DNA from 2 places in the Streptomyces albireticuli genome. Region 1 is predicted to be linked to the other one. Evidence: predicted binding sites of a transcription regulator. Region 1 holds the regulator's gene; the other holds the start of a gene.
The links. The regulator HspR, encoded in region 1, represses chaperone genes until heat shock. The targets are predictions, from matches to a motif close to TTGAGNNNNNNNNNCTCAA.
Positions count from the first base shown of each region.

Region 2: a site for HspR is predicted at 3,631-3,649, ahead of lon (endopeptidase La). Genes of this name have one in related genera too.

Region 1 covers NZ_CP021744.1:4,087,681-4,097,307, reverse strand. The annotation lists gene SMD11_RS17665 (hypothetical protein) at 1-295, shown strand, start outside; gene SMD11_RS17660 (peptidylprolyl isomerase) at 398-895, shown strand; gene SMD11_RS17655 (MerR family transcriptional regulator) at 1,009-1,926, opposite strand; gene SMD11_RS17650 (alpha/beta fold hydrolase) at 2,026-3,510, shown strand; gene SMD11_RS17645 (DUF397 domain-containing protein) at 3,752-3,940, opposite strand; gene SMD11_RS17640 (DUF397 domain-containing protein) at 3,941-4,120, opposite strand; gene SMD11_RS17635 (DUF397 domain-containing protein) at 4,121-4,306, opposite strand; gene SMD11_RS17630 (helix-turn-helix domain-containing protein) at 4,317-5,171, opposite strand; gene SMD11_RS17625 (ATP-binding protein) at 5,401-5,862, shown strand; gene SMD11_RS17620 (RloB family protein) at 5,879-6,475, opposite strand; gene SMD11_RS17615 (AAA family ATPase) at 6,528-7,856, opposite strand; gene SMD11_RS17610 (heat shock protein transcriptional repressor HspR) at 8,077-8,541, opposite strand; gene dnaJ (molecular chaperone DnaJ) at 8,543-9,627, opposite strand, start outside.
Region 2 covers NZ_CP021744.1:2,647,186-2,656,812, reverse strand. The annotation lists partial or broken gene SMD11_RS37040 (rhomboid-like protein) at 1-842, shown strand, start outside; gene SMD11_RS11025 (maleylpyruvate isomerase N-terminal domain-containing protein) at 939-1,511, opposite strand; gene SMD11_RS11020 (NAD(P)-dependent oxidoreductase) at 1,583-2,449, opposite strand; gene SMD11_RS11015 (GlxA family transcriptional regulator) at 2,588-3,559, shown strand; gene lon (endopeptidase La) at 3,672-6,074, shown strand; gene SMD11_RS11005 (MarR family winged helix-turn-helix transcriptional regulator) at 6,160-6,645, opposite strand; gene SMD11_RS11000 (MBL fold metallo-hydrolase) at 6,801-7,667, shown strand; gene SMD11_RS10995 (xanthine dehydrogenase family protein molybdopterin-binding subunit) at 7,761-9,627, shown strand, end outside.

The DNA of each region.
Region 1 (9,627 bases):
CTTCCGCGCCCTGGAGTCGGCCTTCCCCGAGGTGGAGGAACCCACCCGCAGCGAGGTCAAGGCCGCGTCCGGCGCGGAGCACATGGTGTGGTGCATGGTCGTCGACACCCGCACCGGCCACGTCCCGTCGACGGCGACGCCCGTCACCCTGTCCGGCGGCGTCTCCGTCGACCTCTTCGGCGCGGCGGACCCCGTGCGCAAGGTGCGGCAGGAGCTCACGGCGGCGTTCACCGTGGAGGACCGCGGCACGGTGCCGGGCGAGCACGAGCTGGAGGTCCGGCTGCGGCTCACCTAGCCGTGGCCGGTCACGGGAAAGGCGGGCCCGGGGAAGATCACACCCGACACCCCACCCCCACCCCGCGCGCACCGCGCCCTCCCTAATGTCAGGATGGGCTCCATGAGTAACAACGTGTTCTTCGACATCACCATCGACGGCGACGCCGCCGGCCGCATCGTCTTCAAGCTGTACGACGACGTCGTCCCCAAGACCGCCCAGAACTTCCGCGAGCTCGCCACCGGCCAGCACGGCTTCGGCTACGAGGGCTCCGGCTTCCACCGCGTCATCCCGCAGTTCATGCTCCAGGGTGGCGACTTCACCCGCGGCGACGGCACCGGCGGCAAGAGCATCTACGGCGAGAAGTTCGCGGACGAGAACTTCAAGCTCAAGCACGACCGCCCGTTCCTGCTCTCGATGGCGAACGCCGGCAAGAACACCAACGGCTCGCAGTTCTTCATCACCACCATCGTCACCGACTGGCTGGACGGCAAGCACGTCGTCTTCGGCGAGGTCGTCGAGGGCCAGGACCTGGTCACGAAGATCGAGTCCCTCGGCTCCCAGTCCGGCGCCACCCGCGCCAAGATCGCCATCGCCAAGTCCGGCGTCGTCGAGCAGTAAGAACCCCTGGCAGGGCCACGCCGTAAGGCGAGAGGCCCCCGCCGGCACCGGCCGGCCCGTCCCCACCTCGGACGGGCCGGCCGCCCTTTTCCCGGCATGGGCCCCGGCCCCGCTCAGGCCGCCGCCCGCCCGGCGAGCTGGGCGTCCAGCGCCTCGCGCAGCCAGTCGTGGGCGACGCCCGGCGTCGGCGCCGCCGGGCCGTTCAGCTCCGCGACCAGCTGCCAGTAGCGGTCGAGCCGGGGATCCGAGGCGAGCTCGCGGCTCAGCTCCCTGCGGAAACCGGCCGTGTCACGCGCCCCGCGCGCCCCCGCGTACGCCGCGACGAAGCAGTCCAGCGCCTCCCCCTCGCGCGGCCGCCGCCCCGCCGTCAGCTCCGGCGCGGCCAGCGCGAACGCCTCGCCCAGCCCGTCGTACAGCACCGCCGGGCGGTAGCCCGTCCCCGACCGGTGCACGACCGGCTGGCAGCTCTCCCCCGCGCACACCGCCGAGACCATCGCGTGCAGCCGGGCGAAGGCCAGCACCTGCTCCGGCGTCGGCGCGTCCGGCAGCTCCGGGACCGCCTGTTCCAGGAACCGGGACAGCACCTCCGCCGGCAGCCTCGGCGGCAGCCAGAGCCGCCAGAACCGCACCAGCGACGCCGTGCTCGGCGGCGCCGTCACCGCCCCCACCAGCCGCAGCCGCTCCGCCCGCTCCTCCGGCGCGCAGTCCCTGACCAGTTGGAGCGCCGCCTCCCGCCACCGCAGCTCCGCCAGCCGCGAGCCGACCTCCAGGAGCTGCCCCTCGATGGCGGCCTCCAGCGCGCCCTCTCCGTCCAGCACCCGCCCCACCTCCGGGACCGGCAGGTCCAGCGCCCGCAGCGACCGGATCAGCCGCAGCCGCTCCAGCGCCTCCGGCCCGTACCGCCGGTGACCGCCCGCGCTGCGGGCACCCTCCGGCAGCAGACCGCTGTCCGAATAGAAGCGGACGGTCTTCACGGTGACCCCCGCGTGCTCCGCCAGCTCCCCGATGCTCCACACGCACTCTGACGACATGGCTTGAACCTCCCCCAGCAGGAGTTCCTACCGTAACGACGAGCGCGGGCGGCCCCCACGGCCGGCCGCCCGGCGACCGCAGCGTACGAGGAGGCATTCATGACGGCGTTCATCCTGGTGTCCGGGCTCCACACCGGTGGCTGGATCTGGCGAGAGGTCGCCGACCGGCTGACCGGATCGGGCGCCGAGGTCCACCCCGTCACACTCACCGGCATGGACGGAGCGTCCGCCGCGTCCGGCACCGGTCTCGACACCCACGTCCAGGACGTCGTCCGGGTCATCGACGGCCTGGACGCCCCGGAGATCGTCCTCGTCGGCCACTGCTACGGCGTCCACCCCGCCCTCGGCGCGGCGGCCCTCCGCCCCGACCGCGTCGCCCGCGTCGTCTGCCTCGACACCGCCATGCCGCAGAACGGCGACCCCGCCGCGAAGCTCGTACCCAGCCCGGCGGTCCACGCGCACCTCGCCGAGCGGCCCGGCCTGCCGGTCCCCGCGCCGGCGGCCGGCGGCTGGGACGTCCTCGGCAGCACCGCGGGCGTCCCGGCGGAGGCCCTCGCCGAGCTCGCGCGGCGCGCGGTCCCGCAGCCCGCGGGCACGCTCACCCAGCCGCTGCACCTCAGCGAGGCGCTCACCACCGTCCCCACCACGGGCGTCCTTTGCACGGGCAACGGCTCCAGCATCGCCATGGTCGAGGCCCTCCTCGGCCTCGGCGACCCCCGCCTCCTGGCCCTCGCCGACCCCCGCGTCACCTTCTTCGAGCTCGACACGGGCCACTGGCCGATGCTCTCCACGCCGGACGCGCTCACCGGTGTCCTGCTGAGCGCCGCCGCCGGCGAAGGCCACCGGATGACCGCGCCCGAACTCCCCGCCCACCTGCGCCCGTTCCTCCTGGACGTACCCGAGCGCGCCCGCGAGCGGGTCGGCAACGTCGACCTGTACTTCCCCGACGAGCCCGGCCCCCGTCCGGCCGTCGTGTTCGTCCACGGCGGGCCCGTCCCCCGCGACGTCGGGCCCACCCCGCGCGACTGGCCCGGCTACGTCGGCTACGCGCGGCACGTCGCCGAACTCGGCGCGGTCGGCGTCATGGTCGACCACGGCCTCCACGACCTCGCCGACTACCCGGTCGCCGCGTCCGACATCGCCGCCGCGGTCGAACGCGTCCGGGCCGACCCGCGTGTCGACGCGTCCCGCGTCGCCCTCTGGTTCTTCTCGGCCGGCGGCCTGCTCTGCGCGGACTGGCTCGCGAACCCGCCCTCCTGGCTGCGGTGCGTCGGCGCGACGTACCCGATCCTGGCGCCCATGCCGAACTGGGGCTTCCCGGCGGACTCCCGCTTCCGGCCGGTGGAGGCCGTACGTTCGGCGGGTGACCTGCCGGTCGTACTGACCAGGGTGGGGCAGGAGCGGGCGGAGATCGCGGCCACGGTCGCGGAGTTTTTGGCCTCGGCGGCGGCCTCCGGCGCGTGTGTCGACGTGGTCGACATTCCCTCGGCCCACCACGGTTTCGAGACGGTCGATGTCAACGAGGAGACGCGGGCGGGTGTGCGGGAGGCGGCTCGGGCCGTCCTCGGCCGTCTCGGGGTGTGAGTGCGCCTGCGGCGGGCCTTTCCCCACCCCGCCCCTTCCCGACCGGGGCTCCGCCCCGGACCCCGGTCCTCAAGCGCCGGCCGGGCTGAGTTGTCTCCCGGAACCGGGCGAATTTCAGCCCGGCTGGGGGCACCTCCCAGCGGTAGCTGGGGGAGTTTGAGGCCACCGCGCGCCAGCGCGGCAGGGGGTCTGGGGCGAAGCCCCAGTTTCGGGAAGGGGCGGGGCTGGGGAAATCTCCCGCTCACCCAGCCGCAGCGCCGCGCGCCTTGAGCGACCGGATGAGGGTGCGGAGGGAGCCCGGTGTGGTGGTCAGGACCACGCCGGGCTCGTCGCTTTCGCGAACGGCGACGGTGTCGCCGGTAGCGCCGACCTCAACACACTCGTTCCCCGGGGTGTCGGCCGAATACGTACTCTTCTGCCAGGCGCTCACTTAAACCACCTTCACTTTGACCGCGCGTATCAGCGCAGCGAGGTTGCTGGGCGTGGTCCTGATGACCACGCCGGGCTCGTCGCTTTCGCGGAGGCGAATCACGCCATCGTTACGAGAGACCTCCACGCACTCCTGGTTGTCCATGCCGCCCGAGTACGAGCTCCTTTGCCAGGAACCCATTCAGACGACCTGCACTTTGACCGCGCGTATCAGCGCGGCGAGGCTCCCGAGGGTGGTCTCAATGACCAGGCCGGGCTCGTCGCTTTCCCGGAGGAGCACTGCGCCATGGGCAGGGCCGACCTCGACACACTCGTTGCCCGTAGTGGATGCCGAGAACGAGCTCTTCTGCCAGGGGATATGAGCCATGTCCAAACCCTTACAACTCACGAGCGATACGTCGAATGAGATCCCGCGACTCGACTCTGGACAACGAGGCGCCCGCCGCCGCGTCGAGGACCGTCCTGTACCTCGAGAGAGCCTTCTCGTCGTACACGAAGATGCTGCCGTGCACGGCGTCGAACTGGACCGCGTCCAGCTGCTGCACAGGCCCCTCCGCGTAGAGCATCGAAAATGACGTCTCCGTGAAACCATCCCGCTCGAAGGGCACTACTCGCACGCTCAGTTCAGGCCGTTCGGAGAGCTCGAGCAGCAGGTCGAGCTGTTCGCGTGCAAGTTTGCGATCCCCCACCCGGATACGTAAGGCAGCTTCGTGAATCACGGCGTCGAGGCGGGGAGGATCGTCACGGTCGAAGATCTGCCGACGTCGCCGCATCCGGAACTCGACGATCGCTTCGACTTCCTGGGCCGACAGGTCCGGCATGGAGTTGCTGAACAATGCCCGAGCGTGACCCTCGCACTGCAAGAGCCCCGGGATATGGATCACCTGAAGAGCCCGCAGACCACGGGCGTGATGTTCCAGCTCCGCCAGGTCGAGGGCCAATGGATGGACCAGTTCACGGTACTTCTCCCACCAGCCGCGACGGCGCTCGGTGGCCATCGCCACAAGGGCATCCACCAGCCCGGCGTCGGCGACCCCTAGATGCTCCGCAAGCCTACGAAGCCGGTCCTCGGTCACCGCCGCGCGCCCCGACTCGATGTGGGACATCTTGCCTGCGTCCACCCCGACGACCCGGGCCGCTTCGATCGCCGTGATTCCGGCACGCTCACGCAGCCTCTTGAGCTCCGTACCCAACCGCACTTGGCGGGCAGTGGGGTTCGATCTCGGCGGCATGCCCTCTCCCTCTCGCAGGTCCTGGTGCCGGGCACTCTGCCATGACCCCACCCTGGTGGGCGAACTTTCCCCAACGGCTTGCACAGGAACAAGATTTGTCCCTACGTTGAGCGTTGCGCCGCTCACAGAGTGGCGAGATCCGGTCACCGGAAGCGCACCGCCATGCCCAAACACGCATGCGCGGCATGACACCGGGGCCGACACACCAAAACCCCCGCAGGAGGCGTTCGTGCTGCCCCTACCCGCGATCGACACCGTTCCCCCGGCCACCGCCGTCGAACCGTTCGAGTACATCCTGCACGTCCCCCACGACCCCAGAGCCGTCCGAGTAGCCCGTACGACCCTCCGGGCCGCCCTCAAGGCCCACGGATTGGACGAACTGACCGGCCGCGCCGAACTGTTGGCCGGGGAGATGCTCACCAACGCGATCGTCCACACCACCGGCGACGCCGAACTACGCGTCCGCTGGTCGGAATGGGACGTGCTGCGGATGACCGTGTGGGATTCCTGCCCGCAGCCGCCCGGGGTGCGGGTCACCCACCCGTACAGCGACAGCGGCCGCGGCCTCGCGTTGCTGCAACTGCTCGCGGACCGGTGGAACTACTTCTCGCTGCCCAGGGGGCTGGCGACCACCGAGTCCAAGGCGGTCTGGTGCGAGATCACCAGGAAGGCGCCACCGGCCTGGGGGTGATCCACAAGGAGACGGTTCAGCGGCCGGCGATGCGGTCCACCAGGGCCCACACCCCCGTCGACGGGTTCGTCGCGTGCTCGTGCCCCGCCTCCGCGAGGACCGCCGCGCGGCTGCCCGCCGAGGGCCACCCGTGTTCGTAGTCGCGGAAGTCCAGGCGGGCCTTGTCGTAGGCGGGGACGTACCGCTTCAGGTAGGGCAACAGCTCGCGGTAGGTGCCGACATGGGCCTTGTGGTCGGAGAAGTGGAGGACCAGCCACAGCTCGAAGCAGGGGTTGGAGACGGCGACCTCGATGCCCTCCCGGCGGGCACGGGTCACCGCGCGGGCGACGTCGTACTCGTCGACGTCGAAGACGCACCAGATCTGGTCGAAGTCGTCGCCCGCGCGGTCGCGTTCACCGGCCGCGTAGGCGATGAGCTGGGCCGGGGAGCAGGGCTTGGTCCGGATGCGGACGGTGACGGCCGGGTTGGCGAGGTGTTCGACGAGACCTTGGAGGTAGTGCTTCTCGGTGGCCTTGGCGCCGCAGACGACCAGCAGCCGGTCGCGGCCCGGCCGGGTGGCGGGGGCGCGCAGGACGCCGGACTCGAAGGCCGGCCCGCGGCCGGGGCCGCGCACGGCGCCACGGCCGGTGCCACGGACAACGCCGCGGACGACACCCCGGCGGCCGCTAAGTTTCGGCGTCCTCGCCATCCACTGTTCTCCCCCTGGCGGCCAGCGCCGCCTCGAACCGCTCGTCACTGAGGACCGGGACCGCACCATAACTCCCGCCGAGGTACCGCCGCTCGCGGTTCTCCGCTTGGCGGGGGGTGAAGTCCGAGAGGGGGAAGAGCGTGGTCTCGCCGTGGCGGTCCTTCTCGACGAACCAGATCTGGTCCCGCCGGAGGATCTCCTCGCCGGCGCTGCGGCCGAGGAGGCTCACGTCGTGGGTCGTCAGCAGGAGCTGGGCGCCGCGAGGGTTGGCCGCGGGGCTCTGGAAGAGGCGGATGACCTGGGCCGTCAGCCGGGGGTGGAGGCTGGCGTCGACCTCGTCGACGATCAGCATGCTGCCCTGTTCCAGGGCGTCGAGGACGGGGCCGGCGTAGTCGAAGAGCATGCGGGTGCCCTGGGACTGGTCCTCCAGGCCCAGGCGCGCGCTGCTGCCGTCGCGCGCCCTCTGCTGCACCCACACGCGGGCGGTCGTGGTGGTGAAGAGGAACGTGGAGAGCTCGGTGCGCCTGAGCTCGCGCATCAGCCGCTCGCGGAAGGTGAGGGCCGAGACCCGGTCGGCGCCGTCCGCCTCGAAGTCCTCGACGCCCATGTCCTCGATGCCCAGGTCGGCGGCCTGCAACAGGGCCACGACGGAGGCCGCGCGCGCGGGGTCCTGCAAGCGGCGCAGGCTGCCCGGGTCGGGGGAGCCGTGCGCGCCGCCCGCGCGGAAGCGGACCGCCCGGAACCAGGCGTACACCGGCTGGAGGAGCGCCTGCCGGGACCGGGCCGCGACCGTCAGGAACAGGACGTTCGGCTCGGTGATGCTGCGGACGAGCTCCAGCTCGGCCTTGGGCGCGCCCTCGCCGAAGTCGATCTCGTCGCCGGACCGCTGGAAGACCGTGCGCCGGGTGCCGTCGGGGTAGCTGTACAGCCACTCGTCGAGGACCCGCTCGTCGTCGACGCCGAAGCCGTAGGTGTGGCGGACACCGCCGAGGACGAGGTCGACCACGTACCAGGACGGGGCGGAGGCGCTCCGCTCGTCCAGCAGGAACGGGGAGCGGACGAGGCCGCCGCCGGGCTCGGCGTCGCGGTGGGAGCTGTGCACCAGGCCCGCCATGAAGTGCAGGGCGTCGACGACGTTCGACTTCCCGGCGGCGTTGGCACCGAAGAGCGCCGCGACGGGCACGGCGGAGGGGGGCGTGGAGGTGCCGTCGGCGGAGCCCGGTGCCGTCTCCTGGACGGGCGAGAGGAGCAGCTGCTGTTCCTCTCTGATGGACCGGTGGTTCGACACTCGGAAGCTCAGGAGCACCCGCGTCACCTTCCCCACGGCGATCAGGACCCTTCCGTGCAAGTGAACCGCACGATCATGACCCTGGTACCCACGGTACGGTCTGCCCGAGGTCAGGGGCGGGCACGCCACCCACTCGGGTGACAGGCCGTCAACTCCCCTGGCCCGCCGGGGCGGAAAACGCGAAGGGGCCGGGCGAGCGGAAAGCTCACCCGGCCCCCTGGCCGTGCCGCCTGCGGACCTAGCGGTCCTGGTCGCGCCGGGGCCGCCAGACCACCAGCGCGCTCGTCTGCTGCACGTCCTGGTACGGGACCAGGTCGCGGCGGTACGAGGCGTGGACGGCGGCCTCCGCCTGCTGCATGGCGGTGGCCGCGCCCTCGACCATGCCCTGGAGCTCGGCGATCCGCGCCTTGAGCGCGGACACCTGGTTCTCCAGCTCGATGATGCGCTTGATGCCGGCGAGGTTGATGCCCTCGTCCTGGCTGAGCTGCTGCACCTGGCGCAGGAGCTCGATGTCCCGGGCCGAGTAGCGGCGGCCGCGGCCGGCCGTCCGGTCCGGGGAGACCAGGCCGAGCCGGTCGTACTGCCGGAGGGTCTGCGGGTGCAGGCCCGACAGCTGGGCGGCGACCGAGATGACGTAGACCGGCGACTCGTCGGTCAGCTGGTAAGGCTGGGTGGGTTCGAAACGCCGTCGTCGGCCGTCCATCTCATGCTCCCTTCGCGGCCTGGAACAGATCGGCCCTCGGGTCGGCGCCCGCCGTCGCCTCGCGGTAGGCCTCCAGGGCCTCCCGCGCCTTGTCGTCGAGCTCCGTGGGAACGGCCACCTCCACCGTCACCAGCAGATCGCCCCGGGTGCCGTCCTTACGGACCGCGCCCTTGCCACGGGCGCGCATCGTGCGGCCGTTGGGCGTGCCGGCGGGCAGTTTGAGGGTGACCGGCGGGCCGCCGAGGGTCGGGACCCGCACCTCGCCGCCGAGCGCCGCCTCCACGAAGGAGACCGGCACGGTGATGGTGAGGTTGTCGTCCTTACGGCCGAAGACCGGGTGGCTGCCGACGTGCACCACGACGTAGAGGTCGCCGCTGGGGCCGCCGCGCTCGCCCGGGGCGCCCTTGCCGCGCAGCCGGATCCGCTGGCCGTCGGAGACGCCCGGCGGGATGCGGACCTGCATGGTGCGGGAGGACGTGGCCCGGCCGCTGCCCTTGCAGGTGTCGCAGGGGTTCTCGGGGATGAGCCCGCGGCCCTTGCAGTCGGGGCAGGGGTCCGTCAGCGAGAAGCCGCCGCCGGAGCCGTGCGAGACCTGGCCGGTGCCGACGCAGGTCGGGCAGACCCGCGGCGTACCGTTTTTGTCGCCGGTGCCGGAGCACGCCTTGCACGCCGCCGAGGAGGACATCCGGAGCGGGACCGTGGCCCCCTCCACCGCCTCGGAGAAATTGAGCGAGACCTCGGACTCGATGTCCTGGCCGCGCCGCGGCTGGGTGCGGGCACCCGCGCCGCGGTTGAACAGGCCGCCGAAGACGTCGCCCAGGCCGCCGCCGAAGCCACCGGCGCCGCCGCCCCCGCCCTGGGCGCCCCCGAAGAGGTCGCCCAGGTCGAAGTTGAAGGAACCGCCGGCGCCGCCGCCCGGCCCGGGACGGAATCCACCGTTCCCGAACAGGGCGCGGGCCTCGTCGTACTCCTTGCGCCGCTTGGGGTCGGCGAGGACGTCGTTCGCCTCGGAGATCTCCTTGAAGCGCTCCTCGGCCGAGGCGTCGCCCTTGTTGGCGTCCGGGTGGTACTCGCGGGCGAGCTTCC
Region 2 (9,627 bases), 1.4 Mb from region 1:
ACCCGTGGGGCACCGTGGGAGAGGGGTCTGGCCGAGTGAGTGTCGTGGACCCCGCCGACGTGCGGTCCGAGGCCGCCCGGGAGCCGGGGGACGCCTCCGCCGACGCCTCCGTGCCGGGCCGTGTGCCCGCGCGTGACGGCTCCCCCGGAGCCCCTCCCGCCGCTGACGTCTCCGGCGCCACCTCGCTCGACGGCGGCCGCCGCACGGCCGGCGACGCCCCCGCCGCGGACCGCGCCACCGCCTCCGGCGCCCAGGAGCCCGTACGAGCGCACCGCGCCTGGTGGCCGCCCCGGCGCGCGGGCCGGCGCCTGCGGCCGTGGCGCGTGCTCCCGACGCCCACCGGCACGCCCTTCAGCTTCGTCTACGGCCTGATACTCCTGGCCACCGCGCTCTACACCGACCTCGGCGACGAGGCGACCGTCGACCGGCTGCTGCGCGACTCCAGCACCGACGCCGCGAACCTCGCCGACCGGCCGCTCGTCGTCCTCGTCGCGAGCGCCCTGTGGGTCGCGGGCGGCCTGTACTCCGCGTACGGCATCCTCTTCGCCCTCGTCGTCAGCGCGCTGGAGCGCCGGGTCGGCGCCGCCCGGGCCGCCGGGGTCTTCCTCCTCGGCCATGTGCTGGCCACCCTCGCCACCGAGCTGCCCGTGGCGGGCGCGGTGGCCGCCGGGCGGCTGCCGGAGGCCTCGCTGCACCGCCTCGACTACGGCATCAGCTTCGGCGTGATGGCCTGCATAGGCGCGCTGGCCGTGCTGCTGCCCCGCACGGCGGGCCGGACCGTCCTCGGCCTGGCCGCCCTGACGTGCGCCCAGGACCTCGTCGAGCTCGCCGACCCCCTCGCCAGCTGGGGCCACCCGATAGCCCTGCTCACCGGCGTGGCCTGCCGTCCGCTTTTGCGCGACGGCCGGGAGACCGGTACGGAGGGGCGGGGCACCCGCTCAGCGGACCGTGCCGTCCCAGGCCCACTCCGCGCGCCGGTCGTGCCCGGGCAGCGCGCCCCGGCCGGTGGCCCACAGCAGGGTCGCGGCGGGGGAGTGCCCGGCGGCGGCGTCCGGGACGTCCGGGAACAGCCGGGCGAGGACGGGCGCGCAGAGCTCGTCGGGCAGCCGCCACCCGATGCCGAGGGCGCGCGCGAGGTCGTCGGTGTGCACGAGCGTCTCGACCAGGCCCATGGCGGCGAAGCCGGCCGCGTCGGAGTGGCCCCAGGGGTGCCAGGCCCGGTCCCGGGGGTCCGCGCCACGGATGGTGGCCGCCAGCAGCGCCGCGGCGATGCGGATGCCCTCCAGGCGGGCCGGTAGCGGCGCCTCCGGGTCGAGCGAGGCGAACAGCGCGATGTAGCGGTCGGTGGGCCGGGCGGTGAGCAGCCCCGCGTAGCCGACGAGGCCGAGCGCCAGATGGTCCAGGGTGGCGCGGCAGGACCAGTCGAGCCCGTGGGCGGGCCGCGCCCAGTCCTCCTCGCGCGACGCCCGCGCGAGGACGGCGGTGCACCGGTCGGCGGCCTCCGTCAGCATCGCGGCCCAGCCGGCCGCGGTGGGGGCCGGGGCGCCCGTCCGCGTGCCGGGGCTCTCCGGGTGGGTGACGCTCACGCCCGGCCCCCGTTCCGGACGACGTCGATCAGGCGCGCGTAACTGTCGCCGCCGTGGCCGGCCGCGACCGCCCGCTCCATGAACGCCTTGAACAGGCCCGGCACCTCCACGTCGAGCCCGCGCGCCGCGCTGGCCTGGACGAGGTGCTCGACGGACGCGAGATGCACGTCGAGGGTGGCGTCGTCGCCCGGGTACGCGCCGGCGTCGATCTGGGGCGCGTAGGTGTTCATGAAGCCGCAGACGGCCGTCATCCAGCGGATCGCGACCGGGGTGAACGCGGTCGCCGCGATCCCGTCCGCGCCGGTCAGCGCCGCGCCCTGGAGCCAGCCGCCGAGCGTCGCCCACATCATGCCGAGCAGCGCGGTGTCGTAGAGGGAGGCGGTCCCCGCGTCCTCGCCGAGGTGGACCGGCTCGCCCAGGCTCCGCAGGGTGCCCTCGTGCGCGGCGAAGGCGGCCGGCGAGCCGCTGTGGAGCAGCATCACCGCCGGGCTCCCGATGCCCGGCGGGGTCGACATGATCGCGCCGTCGAGGTAGTCGATCCCGTGTTCAGCGGCCCAGGCGGCGGTCTCGCGGGCCTGCTCGGGCGAGCCGGAGGTGAGGTTCACGAGCGTGCGGCCGCGCAGGACCCCGGCGCTGCCGGCCAGGACCTCCCGGACGACGTCGTACGTCGAGAGGCAGACGACGACCAGCGGGCTGGCGGCGACGGCCTCGGCGGGGCTGCCGGCGAGCCGGGCGCCGCGCGCGACCGGGCCGTCGGCCCGGCCGGCGGAGCGGTTCCAGACGGTGGTCGGGTGGCCGGCGGCCAGGAAGGCGTCGGCCAGGGCGGTGCCCATCTGTCCCAGGCCGAGAACGGTGACACTCATCGGTGGTCTCTCCCCGTGCGGTGCGAAGTGGATCAAGCGAGAACCACCCTCGCAGCGGCCGGAACGGCCCGACAGTGGCAGGACTGCCGACAGCCGAACCATTCCTGCCAATAGGCTGCCGGCATGAGCGCCGGAACCGTGGCAGTGGCCGTGATCGACGACGACGTCCCCTTCTGGGACCTGTACGAGCTGGGGGTCGTCACCACGGTCTTCGGCATCCCGCACCGGGACCTGGCCGACCCCTGGTACGAGCTCCGGCTGTGCGCGGTGGGCGCGGACCGGGGCGAGGCCGCGTCCGCCCACGGCTTCGGGCTGCGTACCCCGTACGGGCCCGAGGGGCTGATCGGCGCCGACACCGTGATCGTCCCCTCCGTGCCGGAGGCGTGCGTCGAGGGCGGCCGGGAGCTGCCCCCGGAGCTGATCGCCGCGCTGCGCGAGGCCGCCGCCCGGGGCGCCCGGATGGTGTCCCTGTGCGCCGGGGCCTTCGCGCTCGCCGAGGCGGGCGTCCTGGACGGCCGCCGGGCCACCTGCCACTGGATGCACACCGAGGAGCTCGCCCGCCGCCATCCGCGGGTGGAGGTCGACGACTCGGTGCTCTACGTGGACGACGGCGACGTCCTCACCAGCGCCGGCGTCACCGCCGGGCTCGACCTGTGCCTGCACCTGGTCCGCCACGACCTGGGCGCGCACGTCGCCAACCAGCTGGCCCGCCGCCTGGTCGTCCCCGCGCACCGGCCCGGGGGTCAGGCGCAGTACGTCGACCTGGCCGTCCCGGCCGCCGGGGACGACGGCCTCGCGCCCGTGCTCCAGTGGGCCACCGAGCACCTCGACCGCCCGCTGACCGTCGACGACCTCGCCCGCCGGGCCGGGATGAGCCCCCGCACGTTCTTCCGCCGGCTGCACGCCGCGACGGGCACGACGCCGCTGAAGTGGCTGCTGAACCAGCGGCTGGCCCGGGCGCGGGTCCTGCTGGAGACGACGGACCTGTCGGTCGAGCGGATCGGGGAGCGGAGCGGCCTGGGGACGGGGACGAACCTGCGGCGGCACTTCGCCCAGCACCTGGGGGTGTCGCCGACGGACTACCGGCGGGCGTTCCCGAACGCGGCGTAGGTGACTTCCTCCCCGGGCGCTGATCGCTCAGAGCGAACACGTCCGGGGGAACATCCGGCGGCGCCTACACATTGAGTCGATGTAGCTCAACTTGCCTGCCGAAGGGGAGATCATGGCTTTCACGTCCACACCGCTCACCCTGCCCGTCCTGCCCCTCGACGACGAGGTCGTGCTGCCCGGCATGGTCGTCCCCCTGGACCTCTCCGACGCCGAGGTGCGGGCCGCGGTGGAGGCCGCCCAGGCCGCCGCCACCGGGGACGACAAGCCGCGGGTGCTGCTTGTTCCCCGGATCGAGGGCGCGTACGTGGGCACCGGCACGCTCGGCCGCGTCGAGCAGGTCGGCCGGCTCTCCGACGGCGACCCCGGCGCGCTCATCCGGGGGCTCGCCCGCGTGCGCATCGGGGCCGGGACGACCGGGCCGGGCGCGGCCCTGTGGGTCGAGGGCGCCCGGATCGAGGAGATCACCCCGGACCCGCTGCCGGGCGCGGTGGCCGACCTGGTGAAGGAGTACAAGGCCCTGGCCACCAGCTGGCTGCGCAAGCGCGGCGCCTGGCAGGTCGTGGACCGCGTCCAGCAGATCGACGACGTCGGCCTGCTCGCCGACAACTCCGGCTACTCCCCGTTCCTCAACCTCGCCCAGCGCGTCGAGCTGCTGGAGACCGCCGACCCCGTGGCCCGGCTGAAGCTCGCCGTCCGCCGGCTCGGCGAGCACCTGGCCGAGCAGGACGTCGCCGAGTCCATCGCCAAGGACGTCCAGGAGGGCGTCGACAAGCAGCAGCGCGAGTTCCTGCTCCGCCGTCAGCTGGAGGCCGTCCGCAAGGAACTCGCCGACCTCAACGGCGACCCGGACAGCGAGTCCGACGACTACCGGGCCCGCGTCGAGGCCGCCGACCTGCCCGGGAAGGTCCGCGAGGCCGCGCTCAAGGAGGTCGACAAGCTCGAGCGCGCCTCCGACCAGAGCCCGGAGGGCGGCTGGATCCGCACCTGGCTCGACACGGTCCTGGAGATGCCGTGGAACGAGCGGACCGAGGACGCGTACGACATCCCCGGCGCCAAGGCCGTCCTCGACGCGGACCACGCGGGCCTGGAGGACGTCAAGGAGCGCATCACCGAATACCTCGCCGTCCGCAAGCGCCGGGCCGACCGCGGCCTGGGCGTCGTCGGCGGCCGGCGCGGCGGCGCGGTGCTCGCTCTGGTCGGCCCGCCCGGCGTGGGCAAGACCTCGCTCGGCGAGTCCGTGGCCCGCGCGATGGGGCGGAAGTTCGTCCGGGTCGCCCTGGGCGGCGTACGGGACGAGGCCGAGATCCGCGGCCACCGCCGTACGTACGTGGGGGCGCTGCCCGGCCGGATCGTCCGGGCGGTGAAGGAGGCCGGCTCGATGAACCCGGTCGTACTGCTCGACGAGATCGACAAGGTCGGCTCCGACTTCCGCGGCGACCCCGCGGCGGCCCTCCTGGAGGTCCTCGACCCGGCCCAGAACCACACCTTCCGGGACCACTACCTGGAGGTGGAACTGGACCTGTCCGACGTGGTCTTCCTGGCCACGGCGAATGTCCTGGACGCCATCCCGGAGGCGCTCCTGGACCGCATGGAGCTGGTCCGCCTCGACGGCTACACCGAGGACGAGAAGGTCGTCATCGCCCGCGACCACCTGCTGCCGAGGCAGCTGGAGCGCGCGGGGCTGGAGAGCGGCGAGGTGGTCCTGGAGGACGAGGCCCTCCGCAAGCTCGCCGGCGAGTACACCCGGGAGGCGGGCGTCCGCACCCTGGAGCGGGCGGTGGCCCGGCTGCTGCGCAAGATCGCGGCGAAGCACGAACTGGGCGAGCAGGAGCTGCCGTTCACCGTGGGCGTGGAGCAACTGCGCCCGCTGATCGGGCGCCCGCACCACACCCCGGAGGCGGCCCAGGACCCGGCCGAGCGCCGCACGTCGGTGCCGGGTGTGGCGACGGGCCTCGCGGTGACGGGCGCGGGCGGCGACGTCCTGTTCGTCGAGGCGTCCCTGGCCGACCCGGAGACGGGCGGCGCGGGCCTGACCCTCACGGGCCAGCTGGGCGACGTGATGAAGGAGTCGGCGCGGATCGCGCTGTCCTTCCTCCGCTCCCACGGTGCGGAACTGGAGCTGCCCGTCGGCGACTTCAAGGAGCGCGGCGTCCACCTGCACGTCCCCGCGGGCGCCGTCCCGAAGGACGGCCCGAGCGCGGGCGTCACGATGACGACGGCCCTGGCGTCCCTGCTGTCGGGCCGCCGGGTCCGCCCGGACGTGGCGATGACGGGCGAGGTCTCCCTGACCGGCCGCGTCCTCCCGGTCGGCGGCGTCAAGCAGAAGCTCCTGGCCGCCCACCGCGCCGGCCTCACGACCGTGATCATCCCGAAGCGGAACGAGGCGGACCTGGACGACGTGCCGGCGGAGGTCCTGGCGAAGCTGTCGGTGCACCCGGTCTCGGACGTACGCCAGGCCCTGGACCTGGCCCTCCGGCCGGCGGGGGCGCCGGTGGAGGTGCCGGTGGCGGCGTAACGGCCCTGATCCGGCGGTGAGACGGAGCGCCCCCACCCGTGAACGGGTGGGGGCGCTCCGTCGAGGTGTGTGCGCTCCGCGCGCGTCAGTCCGTGACCGCGCGCTGGAGCAGCGCCTGGAGCGCGTTCTGCTCCTCCAGGCTCAGGCCCGCCAGCGGGCCCTCCTCCTTGAGCAGGGTCAGGAGGCGCTCCCGCAGGTCCGTGCCCGCGGGGGTGAGGATCAGCTGCTTGGCGCGGCGGTCCGTCGGGTGCGGGTGGCGCTCCAGGAGGCCCTGGCTCTCCAGCTTGTCGATGACGAAGGTGGCGTTCGACGGCTCGCAGGCCATGCGGTCGGCCAGCTCCCGCATGGTCATCGGGCCGGTCAGCTCCCGCAGCGCCGTGGCCTGCGGGGCCGTGAGCTCCAGCCGGGCCGCGCGCTCCCGGACGTGGTCGGCGATCCGCCGGGCCAGGCCCGTGACCAGGCCGCACAGCTGCCGCTCGGCCGTCGCGAACGCCTCCCGGGCGTCCGCCGGGTCCACCTGGGTGCCCGTCGGCCGGCCCTGTGTGTCCGGGTGTGCGTCCGGTGTCGTCATGGCTCCCATTCTAGTCAGCGCATCAAGCTCACATCATGCGAGCCGACATTATTCAAGTCAGCATCATTCCAACTTGAATCATTCAAGCTGGAAGCTTATTGTCGGTCCGTCCCCACGACACCTCTGACGACACAGACGAAGACAAGGGCGGGAACATGGACGAGCGACTGCGGCGGCCGGCGGGCATGCACACACTCCGGCTCGGCGGTACGAAGCTGACCTACCTGCCCGACGGCGCCGGCCAGCTGACGCCCGGCTGGCTGCCCGACGCCACCGACGAGACCTGGGCCGCGCACCCCGAGTACCTGGACGCGACCGGCAACCTCGTCGCCAGCATGGGCGGCCTGCTGGTCGAGCGCGACGGCCGGGCGCTGCTCATCGACGCCGGCCTCGGCCCCCGGGCGACCCCCGCCGAACCCGGCAACGCCCACGGCGCCATGTACGGCGGCGCGCTCCTGGACAGCCTGGCGAAGGCGGGCCGCGCGCCCGGCGACATCGAGGCCGTGGCCTTCACCCACCTCCACCTCGACCACCTCGGCTGGGCCTGGCACCCGGCCCCGGGCAGCGACGCCCCGGCCTTCACCGCCGCCGAATACCTCTTCGCCGAGCCCGAGTGGGACCAGCGCCACCTCGCGGAGGAGCACGGCACGTCGAAGGAGATGCTCACGGCGCTGGAGCCCCGCGTCCGCACCGTCGCCGACGGGGAGGAGATCTTCCCGGGCGTCCGCGTCATGCTGACGCCGGGTCACACCGCGGGCCACGCCGCCTACGTCATCACCGACGGCGGGCAGCGCGTGATCGCCTTCGGTGACGCCCTGCACTCGCCGATCCAGGTCGACCACCCCGAGTGGTCCGCCGTCGTCGACCACGACCCCGTCCGGTCCGCCGACTTCCGCCACCGCCTGGTCGAGGAGATGGCCCGCCCGGACACCACCGGCTTCGGGCTCCACTTCGCCGACGTCGTCTTCGGACGGGTGGAGCGGGGCGGCGACGGCCCGGCCTGGCGCCCCGTCACCCCGTAGCCAGGACTGCCTCTTGCCCGTCGGCGGCCCGGTGGTGATGATCTGCTGAGTGTCCGGCGGCCCGCGGCGGGCCGGGGCCGGATCGGAGCGCTCGTGACGGAACAGCTGAAGCCTGGAGGACCGGCGGAGGAGACGGCACCGGTCCCGGGGGAGGCGGACCCCGCGCCCCGGCCGCACGGCACCAGGCGCCGCTTCCTCACCTACCTCCTCGCCGGCCCGACCCTCGCCGTCGCCGCCGGCCTCGGCCCGGAGGGGGCCACCCCGGCCGCCGCCGACGGCGTCGTGCCCACGCTCCCGGGCCCCGCCGACCTCGTCGACCTCGGCGACGTCCTGATCCTCGCCGGCGCCCCCACGGCACACCTGCTGGTGCTCACCGTCGGGGAGGACGGCACCGTCACCTTCCGGCTGCCCCGGGAGGAGGTCGGGCAGGGCATCACGACGGCGGTCGCGATGCTGGTCGCCGAGGAGCTGGACGTACCGCTCGCGCGGGTCCGCGTCCAGCTGGAGGACGCCCGGCCCGAGCTGCTGTTCAACCAGTTCACCGCGAGCTCCAACTCGGTCCGGTCGCTCTACGACCCCGTCCGGCACGCCGCCGCCGCGGCGCGCGCCCGGCTGGTGGCGGCCGCGGCCGACCGGTGGGACCTGAAGCCCGGGGCGCTCACCACCCGCGACGGCGCGGTCGTCGCACCCGACGGCCGCACCGCTCCCTACGGCTCCCTCACCACGGCCGCCGCCTCCCGGCACCTCGTGGCGCTCACGGCCAGGCCCAAACCGGAGTCCGCGCACACCCTCGTCGGCACGCCCACCCCCCGCGTCGACGCGCGGGCCATGGTCACCGGCCGGCAGCAGTACACCCTGGACCTCGACGTCCCCGGCGCCAAACCCTGCATGGTGCGCAGACCGCCGACGGTCCACGGCACGGTGCGCTCGGTGAACAACGAGGCCGCCGTCCGCGCCATGCCCGGTGTCCTCGACACGGCCGTCATCCCCACCGGTGTCGCCGTCGTCGCCGAGACCTTCGGCCAGGCGCTCGACGCCAAGAACGCCCTCGACGTCACCTGGGGACCCGGCACGGTCGACGGATACTCCGACGACGGCATCCGCGCCCGGCTCCGGTCGGCGGTCTCCTTCCCGCTGCTCCCGCTGCCGCTCACCGAACACCTCGACGCCGAGTTCGACTTCGCGCCCGTCAGCCACGCGCCCATGGAGACCAACGCCGCGGTCGCGGACGTCCGGGCCGACCGGGCGACGGTCTGGTCGGGCCTGAAGGCGCCGATCGTCGCCCAGCAGACCATCGCCAAGGAACTGGGGCTGCCGGTCGGCAAGGTCACCGTCCATGTGGTGCAGGCGGGCGGCTCCTTCGGCCGGCGGCTGTTCTTCGACGCCGCGCTGGAGGCCGCCCAGGTGTCGAAGAGGTGCGGGCGGCCCGTGCGGCTGATGTGGTCGCGCGTCGACGACATGCGGCACGGGCGGATGCGGCCCGCCACCCACCACAAGATCCGGCTCTCCTACGCCGCGGGACGGGTCGTGGGCCTCGACCACCGGGTGGCGGCCGTCGAGACCGACATGCGGCACGGCCTCGGCGAGATCCTCACCGCGACCGGCACCAAGCTCCCCGGCGGCCTGGGCAACGCGGCGTTCGCCCAGGGCCTCTTCCACCTCACCGTGAAGTCGCCGTACCACTTCGGCGTCACCAGCCAGCAGCTCACCGAGGTGCCGCTGCGGATGCCCACCGCCTCCTGGCGGTCGGTGTACTCGGCCAACACCCGGGGCGCGGAGGAGATGCTGATCGACGAACTCGCCGCGAAGATGGGCAAGGACCCGGTGGAGTTCCGGCGGTCCTTCCTCAGGAACCGCGCCCAGCGGGCCGTCCTCGACAAGGTCGCGGCCGAGGGCGCCTGGGGCCGCCCGATGCCCGCCGGGCACGCGCAGGGCATCGGCTTCCACGAGGAGTACAAGT